One region of the Arthrobacter sp. BB-1 genome, then DNA from elsewhere that is predicted to be linked to it. Evidence: predicted binding sites of a transcription regulator. Region 1 holds the regulator's gene; each other region holds the start of a gene.

The links. The regulator Rex, encoded in region 1, represses fermentation and respiration genes when NADH is low (regulators of the CRP and FNR family bind a similar motif). The targets are predictions, from matches to a motif close to CTTGTGAANNNNTTCACAAG.
Region 2: araB (ribulokinase) is a predicted target of Rex. The motif match lies at 898-917, and genes of this name have one in related genera.
Region 3: benA (benzoate 1,2-dioxygenase large subunit) is a predicted target of Rex. The motif match lies at 1,156-1,175, and genes of this name have one in related genera.
Region 4: FHJ30_RS11865 (glyceraldehyde-3-phosphate dehydrogenase) is a predicted target of Rex. The motif match lies at 1,577-1,596, and genes of this name have one in related genera.

The regions. Positions count from the first base shown of each region.
Region 1 covers NZ_VDEV01000029.1:31,174-33,374, reverse strand. Annotated here, with positions in the region: gene FHJ30_RS16225 (HAD family phosphatase) at 1-189, opposite strand, end outside; gene FHJ30_RS16220 (glutaredoxin family protein) at 280-534, shown strand; gene FHJ30_RS16215 (redox-sensing transcriptional repressor Rex) at 641-1,345, shown strand; gene FHJ30_RS16210 (hypothetical protein) at 1,403-2,201, opposite strand, start outside.
Region 2 covers NZ_VDEV01000002.1:292,804-295,004, forward strand. Annotated here, with positions in the region: gene FHJ30_RS01740 (anti-sigma factor) at 1-287, shown strand, start outside; gene FHJ30_RS01745 (hypothetical protein) at 249-788, opposite strand; gene araB (ribulokinase) at 963-2,201, shown strand, end outside.
Region 3 covers NZ_VDEV01000036.1:15,081-17,281, forward strand. Annotated here, with positions in the region: gene benA (benzoate 1,2-dioxygenase large subunit) at 1-1,062, opposite strand, end outside; gene catA (catechol 1,2-dioxygenase) at 1,389-2,201, shown strand, end outside.
Region 4 covers NZ_VDEV01000022.1:10,565-12,765, forward strand. Annotated here, with positions in the region: gene FHJ30_RS11865 (glyceraldehyde-3-phosphate dehydrogenase) at 1-1,361, opposite strand, end outside; gene FHJ30_RS11870 (TspO/MBR family protein) at 1,619-2,161, opposite strand.

The DNA.
Region 1 (2,201 bases):
GAACTGCTTCCAGGCGAAGCCGGCGGCCTGGGTCATGGTGAAGGCGCCGCGCTGGTGCATCTTCCGTGCAACGTGGAACAGGCTGGCGCCGCGCATCAGCGTGTTGTCCACATCGAAGAACGCCGCCTCGCCCGGCTGCGGCGCAGCAACCGGCTTGGTGACTACGGCGACGTATTTCTCCTCGGGCATGGACTTGAGTCTAGCCAATCCACTGTGCATTCCACTGCGCCCTCGCGCTGGACGTCGCAGGGCTCCGGGCGACGGGGATACCGTTAAGGCATGGCCACACCCCGCGTCCTCCTCATCACCAAAGCAGACTGCCACCTTTGCGAAGACGCGCGCGACGCCGTCGGGCGGGTTACGGCCTTGCTGGGACTTGAGTGGAACGAAGAGTTGGTGGACCACCAGCCGGAACTGCGTGAGCGCTATGCGGAGGAAATCCCAGTGGTGCTGGTGGACGGCGTGCAGCGGGATTTCTGGAAAATAGACGAAGCCCGCCTGGAACGCGTGCTCCGGCAGGCCATGGCGCAGTAGGGGAGCAGTTCTTGTGATGGCTCGGGTATCGGTGCGGCACCTGCTTTGTTGGCATTGCTGATGGGGCTCTAGAGTGGAGTCACAACGCAATGCGAGGGAGGAGCTGGTGGCTTCGCTGGATTCAACTCCCCAGGCTGTCCCGGACCTGCCGGGAGCCACGGGCATGGCAGCCAAGCAGATTCCGCCGGCTGCGGTGGCACGGCTGACCCTCTACCTGCGCGCCCTCAACACCCTGCTCGCAGAGGGGGTGGAACGCGTCTCCTCAGAATCCCTCGCCGAGGCCTCCGGTGTCAGCTCCGCCACCTTGCGCAAGGACCTCTCCCACGTGGGCTCGTACGGAACCCGCGGCGTGGGCTACGAAGTGCAGTACCTGAGCCGGCACATCGCCGCCGCCCTGGGACTCACGCACGACTGGAAAGTGGCGATCGTGGGTGCCGGCAACCTGGGCAAGGCCCTGGCACGGTACGGCGGCTTTGAATCCCGCGGCTTTGACGTGGTTGCCATTTTTGACGCGGACCAGATGGTGGTGGGCAACGAAGTGGGCTGGCTGCGGGTCAGTGACGTGGCCGACCTGGAAACCGTGCTGCACCGCACGGGTGCCAACATGGTGGTGCTGGCACTGCCCGCCGCCGTGGCCCAGGATATTTGCGACCGCGTGGTTGCGGCCGGCGTCCGCAGCATCCTGAGTTTCGCGCCCGTGATGCTCCAGGTGCCGGAAGGGGTCAACCTCCGCAAGGTGGACATGGCAACGGAGCTGCAGATCCTTGCCTACCACGCACAGCGGGCGCAGACCCCGGGCCAGACCGCCTAGGTTTCTGGCGGTACCGTCTGGTTCCGGGACCCACGCCCGCAGGGTGGTGTGGTTGGACTACCGGCCGTAGGGGTTGCCCATACCGCCGCCGTACGGGTTGGCGAACGGCTGCTGCCTCCGGAAGTACGGAGCTGCGCCCGGCAGGTAGAGCAGCACAATGGCCGCGATTCCCAACAATGTGCCGATGGTCGCGAAGCTGGGAGGACTGAAGAGGCCGAGGACGGAAAGGGCCGCGAAGACTGTGCCCAGGATGCGTGCCCAGTTCTTGCCCTTGCGGACAAAGAACGCCACCAGCAGGTACAGCGCCAGGCCAATGATGGCAAACACCACCAGGGTGCCGGCGATGACGCCCTTCATATCCTCGTAGGTGACTCCCGCGCCGGTGCCCTGGACCTGGCTGTCGAAGACATCACGGAACCGGGGATCGTCCAGCGTGGCGAGGCCGGCAAGAGCGGAGACGACGAAGATGGCGGCCGAGGCGATCAGCAGCCAGAACGAAATGTTGACCAGCTGCGGGACGCCGGCGCTTCCAGAGGGCTGGGGCTGCTCCGAAGGATACTGCGCGTAGGGGGACTGGCCGTACGGCTGCTGCCCGTACGGCTGCTGCCCGTACTGCGGAGCGTTCTGCCCGTACTGGGGTGCGCCGGACTGCTGTCCGTACTGCGGTGCGTTCTGCCCGTACTGGGGTGCGCCGGACTGCTGTCCGTACTGCGGTGCGTTCTGCCCGTACTGGGGTGCGCCGGACTGCTGTCCGTACTGCGGGGCGTTCTGCCCGTACTGGGGTACGCCGGACTGCTGCCCGTACTGCGGGGTGTTCTGGCCGTAGCGCGGGCCCTGCGAGCCAGACTCGGACCCG
Region 2 (2,201 bases), on a different contig from region 1:
CCGCCGCCGGCTCGGCAAAGGTGGTGGAGGCAGCGGACGGTTCCCGTGCCCTGGAGATACAGCTCAGCAAGGACGAGGCGAAGGGCTACCAAGAAGTCTGGCTGATCGCCCCCGACCTCTCCCGGCTGGTGAGCCTGGGTGTGATGAATTCCGATTCGGGAACCTTCCAGTTGCCCGCCGGCCTGCAGCTCTCGGAATACCCCATTGTTGACGTCTCGGACGAGCCCGTGGACGGCAATCCCGCCCATTCAAGCGTCAGCATCGTCCGGGGCACGCTCAACACCTGAGCGGCTCCGCCCTTGGACCGCTGACAGCAACGTGGCCCCTTGCGTGGCCAAAACCGTGGCCGCCAGTGCGGCTGCGGCGTGGAGGTGCAGCATCAGGTGCGGGGAGTGGGCAGCGCCGGATCCTTCCGCGGAAGGTGTTGCCGGGTCCGGCGCCCGCGGGTCCGGCGCTCCTCCGTGGTGGCCGGGAAGGGAAAGGCCGCTGGCTGTGGAAAACGCGTCGAAGGCCAGGTGCAGCAGCTGCTGCACCAGGCCGGCGGCGAGCAGTACAGCCCACCCCGGGAGCCGGCGTCCGCCCGAGATCGAGGCAGCTATCGACGCGGCCATCCCCAGCAGGGCAGCCAGGGCGGTGACGATGAGGATGCCGGGTGCCTGGCCGCCGGCAACCACGTGGGCGGCCAGGCCCAGCCCGGCGGAAAGGGGGCCGGCGAGCCACGCAGGGGAAGCGCCCCGTGTGGTCCGGCTGGAGCCTGCAGGTGCCGGCGCGGTTGATGCACCCTCCATCGCTTCCTCCCGTGGCCGTCTTTCCAGTCTTCCTGCCTTTACCCGGGCTGGCTGCGAATATGCCTGGAACCCACAATCGTTTCCTCTTGACTTTCCCCTGTTGACTTCACTTCTGTTAGCGCTCACAATTGTGGTCAGGCCGCGAAGCTGCGGCAGCTATGGAGGAAGCTTCTTATGGACGCAGTGGGTACCCCGGATACATTCGTTGTCGGCGTAGACTACGGAACGCTCTCGGGCCGTGCGGTGGTGGTGCGGGTTCGGGATGGCAAGGAACTCGGCAGCGGTGTCTACGACTATCCGCATGCCGTGGTGACGGATTCCCTCCCGGAGGACGTGGCTGGCCGCGGCGATGACGGACGAACGGTGCGGCTTCCCGGCGAATGGGCCCTGCAGGTACCGAACGACTACCGGGAGGTCCTGCGCAACGCGGTTCCCGCCGCTGTTGCCGAGGCGGGGATTGACCCGGCCGCCGTCGTCGGCATTGCCACGGACTTCACCGCCTGCACCATGGTGCCGGCCAAGGCGGACGGCACGCCGCTGAATGAAGTGCCAGGGTTCGAACGCCGTCCGCACGCCTACGTGAAGCTGTGGCGCCACCACGCGGCACAGCCGCAGGCTGACCGGATCAACCAGTTGGCCGCCGAGCGCGGCGAAACCTGGCTTCCCCGCTACGGCGGGCTCATCTCCTCTGAGTGGGAGTTCGCCAAGGGCCTGCAGCTGCTGGAGGAGGATCCGGAAGCCTACGCGGCAATGGACCATTGGGTGGAGGCTGCTGACTGGATAGTCTGGCAGTTGTGCGGCGAGTATGTCCGCAATGCCTGCACCGCCGGCTACAAGGGCATCTACCAGGATGGGCGCTACCCATCCACGGACTTCCTGGCCGCCCTGAATCCGCAGTTCAAGGATTTCGTCAGCGCCAAACTGGAGCACACCATCGGCCGCCTGGGTGAAGCCGCCGGGTACCTGACTGCCGAAGCCGCGGCCTGGACCGGGCTGCCGGAGGGCATCGCCGTGGCTGTGGGCAACGTGGACGCCCACGTCACTGCCCCGGCCGCGAAGGCTGTAGATCCGGGCCAGCTGGTGGCCATCATGGGCACCTCAACCTGCCACGTCATGAATGGCGCGGAGCTGCGTGAAGTGCCCGGCATGTGCGGGGTGGTTGACGGTGGCATTGTTGAAGGGCTGTGGGGCTACGAGGCCGGCCAGTCCGGCGTGGGGGACATCTTCGGCTGGTTCACCAAGTACGGCGTGCCCCCCGAATACCACCAGGCGGCCGAGGCAGCGGGACTGGGCATCCACGAATACCTCACGGAGCTGGCTTCGCGGCAGGCCATCGGTGAGCACGGCCTGATCGCTCTGGACTGGCACTCGGGCAACCGCTCGGTCCTGGTGGACCACGAGCTTTCCGGCGTC
Region 3 (2,201 bases), on a different contig from region 1:
CTTGGAGCGGTTCTCCTGGGACTCGCCCTTGGGGGCTATGCAGTAGATCGTCACCTCGGTCTGGTCCGCGGAGATTGGCCGGAAGTGGCGGATCTGCGAGGAGAACTGGTCCATGATGTACACGTTCGGGTAAAGGCAAAGGTTGCGCGAGATATTGATCATGAAGTTCGCCATCTCCTCGCCGTACTTCTGCACCAGCTCGTCGCGGCGGTCCCACAGCGGACGGTCCTCGGGGTTGGTCCATTCCTGCCACAGCAGCAGGTGCCCGTGGTCGTAGGAGTAGAAGCCGCCCTTGACCTTGCCCCACTTGCCGGCGTCCATGGCCTTGGTCTTGTTGGCGGAGTCGCCGGCGGTGCGCCGCGCAGTGGTGGCAGCGTAGTTCCAGTGCACGGCCGTGACGTGGTAGCCGTCTGCGCCGTTCTCGGCCTGCACTTTCCAGTTGCCGTCGTAGGTGTAGGTGGAGGATCCCCGCAGAACCTCCAGGCCCTCGGGGGACTGGTCCACAATGGAATCGATCACTTTGGTGGCGTCGCCGAGATGCTGCTCAAGGGGGAGCACGTCCGCCTTCAGCGAGCCAAAAAGGAATCCACGGTAGGACTCAAAGCGGGCAACCTTGGTGAGGTCGTGCGACCCTTCTTTGTTGAACGTTTCCGGGTAACCCGCATTGCGGGAATCCTTGACCTTCAGCAGCTCCCCGGAGTTCTTGAAGGTCCAGCCGTGGAACGGGCAGGTGAAGGTGGTGCGGTTGTCCGTCTTGCGGCGGCACAGCATGGCGCCCCGGTGCGAACAGGCGTTGACGATGCAGTTGAGCTTCTCGTCCTTGTCCCGGGTGATCATCACCGGAGTACGTCCAATGTAGGTGGTGAAGTAGTCCCCCACGTTGGGGATCTGGGACTCGTGGGCGAGGTACACCCAATTGCCTTCGAAGATGTGCTTCATCTCGAGTTCGAAGATTTCCTGGTCGGTGAAGATCTCGCGCTTGGCCCGGATGATGCCGTTCTCGCGGTCATCGATCACGGCGTCGGCAAGGACCTCGCGGGCATGGGTCAGGTTCTCGGTCATGGCGTGCTCCTCCATTGGAGATTGCTGGACGGATGGTCGGGAGGTCCGGGCCGGGCAGCGGTGCCAGCTGGGACGTTAGAGCAATTCTTCCCGCTCGTGACTGCGCTCACATCAGGCAAACACCTAGGGTCGACCAAGGGTGTCTTTATGTACCGATAATGACAGAAAATAGGCATTATCGATATTTGTAGCGTCCTTATCTTCGGACCTACGATGAGACTGACATCACGCGATGCCGCAAGGCCGCAGGATCCCTGCGCCAGCGTCCCGCGGCGGGTGCAGGAAACCTTCCTGGCCCCAATTCAAAGACGAAGGTGGAGACCGCCATGACTGAGACCCAAGTGGATACCCGGAACGAGAACGAAGGCACCGCCGTTGAAGCCGGCTCGAAGGCCACCGAACGCTTCGCCGCCTCCGGCAAGCTCTCGGAGCTGCACGTGCCCAAGGAGCGCGTGAGCCTCCTGGCCGGTGCGCTGATCAAGGCCGCCAACGACATCGTGGTTGAGCACCAGGTCACCTACGAGGAGTACAACACCCTGAAGGCCTGGCTCATCAAGGTAGGAACCGACGGCGAGTGGCCCCTGTTCCTCGACGTGTGGCTTGAGCACACGGTGGAGGACGTCAACTCCCAGGAGCGCCCCGGCACCAAGGGCACCATCGAGGGACCCTACTACGTGCCCGGTTCGCCCGAGCTTCCCACACCGGCCACCGTCGAGATGCGCGACGGCGAAGAGGGCACCCCGCTGCGCTTCACCGGCCAGTTCACGGACACCAACGGCAACGCGCTCCAGGGCGCCCAGGTGGAGATCTGGCACGCGGACGCCGCCGGCTTCTACTCGCAGTACGCACCGGGCCTGCCCGAGTGGCTCTTCCGCGCCACGGTCAAGGCTGACGACGAGGGCCGCTTCGAGATCAACACCATGCGCCCCGCGCCGTACCAGATCCCCACGGACGGTGCCTGTGGACAGCTCATCGAGGCTGCAGGATGGCACGCTTGGCGTCCTGCCCACATCCACATCAAGGTCTCGGCTCCCGGCTACCAGCCCGTCACCCAGCAACTCTACTTCCCGGGCGACCCGCACAACGCCGACGACATCGCATCGGCCGTCAAGCCGGAACTCATGCTGGACCCCCGGCCC
Region 4 (2,201 bases), on a different contig from region 1:
TCGTACCAGACATAGAGCACAAGGTTCTTGTCCGTGGACACGGTGGCCAGGCCGTCCACGATCCCGGCCCGGCGGGAACCGACGAAGTCAGTGGAAACAACTTCGGGTGAGTCGATGTAGTCGATCTGCTTGCGCAGGTCCGAGTGCAGCGACATCTCACGCAGGTAGTTGTTGACCTCGTCCTTGGTGGTCCCGTTCTCCAGGCTCAGGTTCAGGATGGCGAGGGAAACATCCGGGGTGGGGACGCGGATGGAGCTGCCGGTCAGCTTGCCCAGCAGTTCGGGCAGGGCCTTGGCCACGGCCTTGGCGGCGCCGGTCTCCGTGATCACCATGTTCAGTGCTGCCGAGCGGCCGCGCCGGTCACCCTTGTGGAAGTTGTCGATCAGGTTCTGGTCGTTCGTGAAGGAGTGCACCGTCTCCACATGGCCGTGCACGACGCCGAACTTGTCGTTGATTGCCTTCAGCACCGGCGTGATGGCGTTGGTGGTGCAGGACGCGGCGGAGACGATCTGGTCGGTGTCCTCGATGGTGCCGTGGTTGATGCCGTGGACGATGTTCTTGAGATCGCCCTTGCCCGGGGCGGTCAGCAGGACCCGGGCCACGCCCTTGCTCTGCAGGTGCTGGGACAAGCCCTCCCGGTCACGCCAGCGTCCGGTGTTGTCCACCACAAGGGCGTTGTTTATTCCGTAGGCGGTGTAATCGATGGTGGCGGGGTTGTCCGAGTAGATGACCTGTACCTGCACGCCGTTGGCCGTGATGGTGTTGGCCTCCTCGTCAATCCGAATGGTCCCTTCGAAGGAGCCGTGGACCGAGTCGCGGCGCAGGAGGCTGGCGCGCTTGGAGAGATCGTTGTCAGCACCTTTGCGGACCACGATGGCGCGCAGGCGGAGGCCGTGTCCGCCGCCTGCCTTTTCGATGAGGAGGCGGGCCAGGAGCCGGCCGATCCGGCCGAAGCCGTAAAGCACCACGTCGGTGCTGGTGCGGTCATCGCCGCCGCGCTTGCCCACGACGTCGGCAAGTTCCGCCCGCAGGAATTCTTCCAGCGTGGCGCCGTCGCCTTCTTCCTTGAACTTCTGGTTCAGCCGGGCGATGTCGATGGCAGCGGCACCGAGCTCGAGTCCGGCCAGGGTGTTCAGCAGGGGCGCCGTCTCCTCCAGGAGAAGCTCGTCCTTGCTCATCCGGCGTGCAAAGCGGTGCGCCTTAAGGATGTTCATGGTGGATTTGTTGATCAAACTCCGGCCATGGATGCTGGTGACCACGTTGTTCTCGCGGTACAGCCGGCCGATCACCGGAATCATGGCCTCGGCGAGGGCCTCCCGGCCCATCCACGTATCAAGACAAGAATCTGACGTCTGGCTCACAGAAATACCTTCCTCGGTTCAGCCGTGTACGTCCTCGTACACGGATGTCGGCCACCACATGTTGTGCAGGGGCACCCGCGCCTGCAGGGGTCGGCCCCCAGGCGCCTGGATCGCGTGCAAAGAAAAACCGCCGGCTGCGAAGGCAACCCGGGCGGAAGAACTCCTGCGTCCGGTCTCCATTCTAAGTTGGCCAGCCACCCCTGACCGGCCGGAACCACGTGAAATCACTCACAGGGAAGGGCCTTGCGTCCGGGGAGTCAGTTGTGGATGGCCGAATAGAGATTGAGGCTGGACGAAAACACCACCCAGGAAAAATAGGGCAGCATCAGCAGGCCCGCAGCCGGGCTCACCGGTCCGAACCGCACAACGAGGAATGCAAGCGAGGCCGCAAGCCCGGCTATGACACAGAAAGCGGCCCAGAGGGCAGCGGCACCAAACACCGGAAAGAGCCCGAAGAAGGCCAGCGGCCACGCGGCATTGAGCACCAGTTGGACCAGATACCCGGCCAGGGCACCTCCCCTCAACTCCCCTTTTCGCCAGACGAGCCAGGCGGCGACCGCCACCCCCACATACAAGAGCATCCACATGCTCCTGAACATCCAGCCCGGCGGCATCCAGGGGGCCTTGGCCGATCCCGCGAACCAGCCAGCCGAATGCAGGATGATGGGGACTGACGCGAGGGCCCAGGCAGCGGCGGAGAGCGCAAGGAACCCGGCCAGGGCAACGGCCTGCTGTGCGCGGGCGGGACCCCGCGATTCGGCGGCTCCGTCGCCGGAGGGCGGGTCAATATTTGCGGGCACGGTTCAGGATCCCCAACACAACTCTCAAGGTCAAACCGGA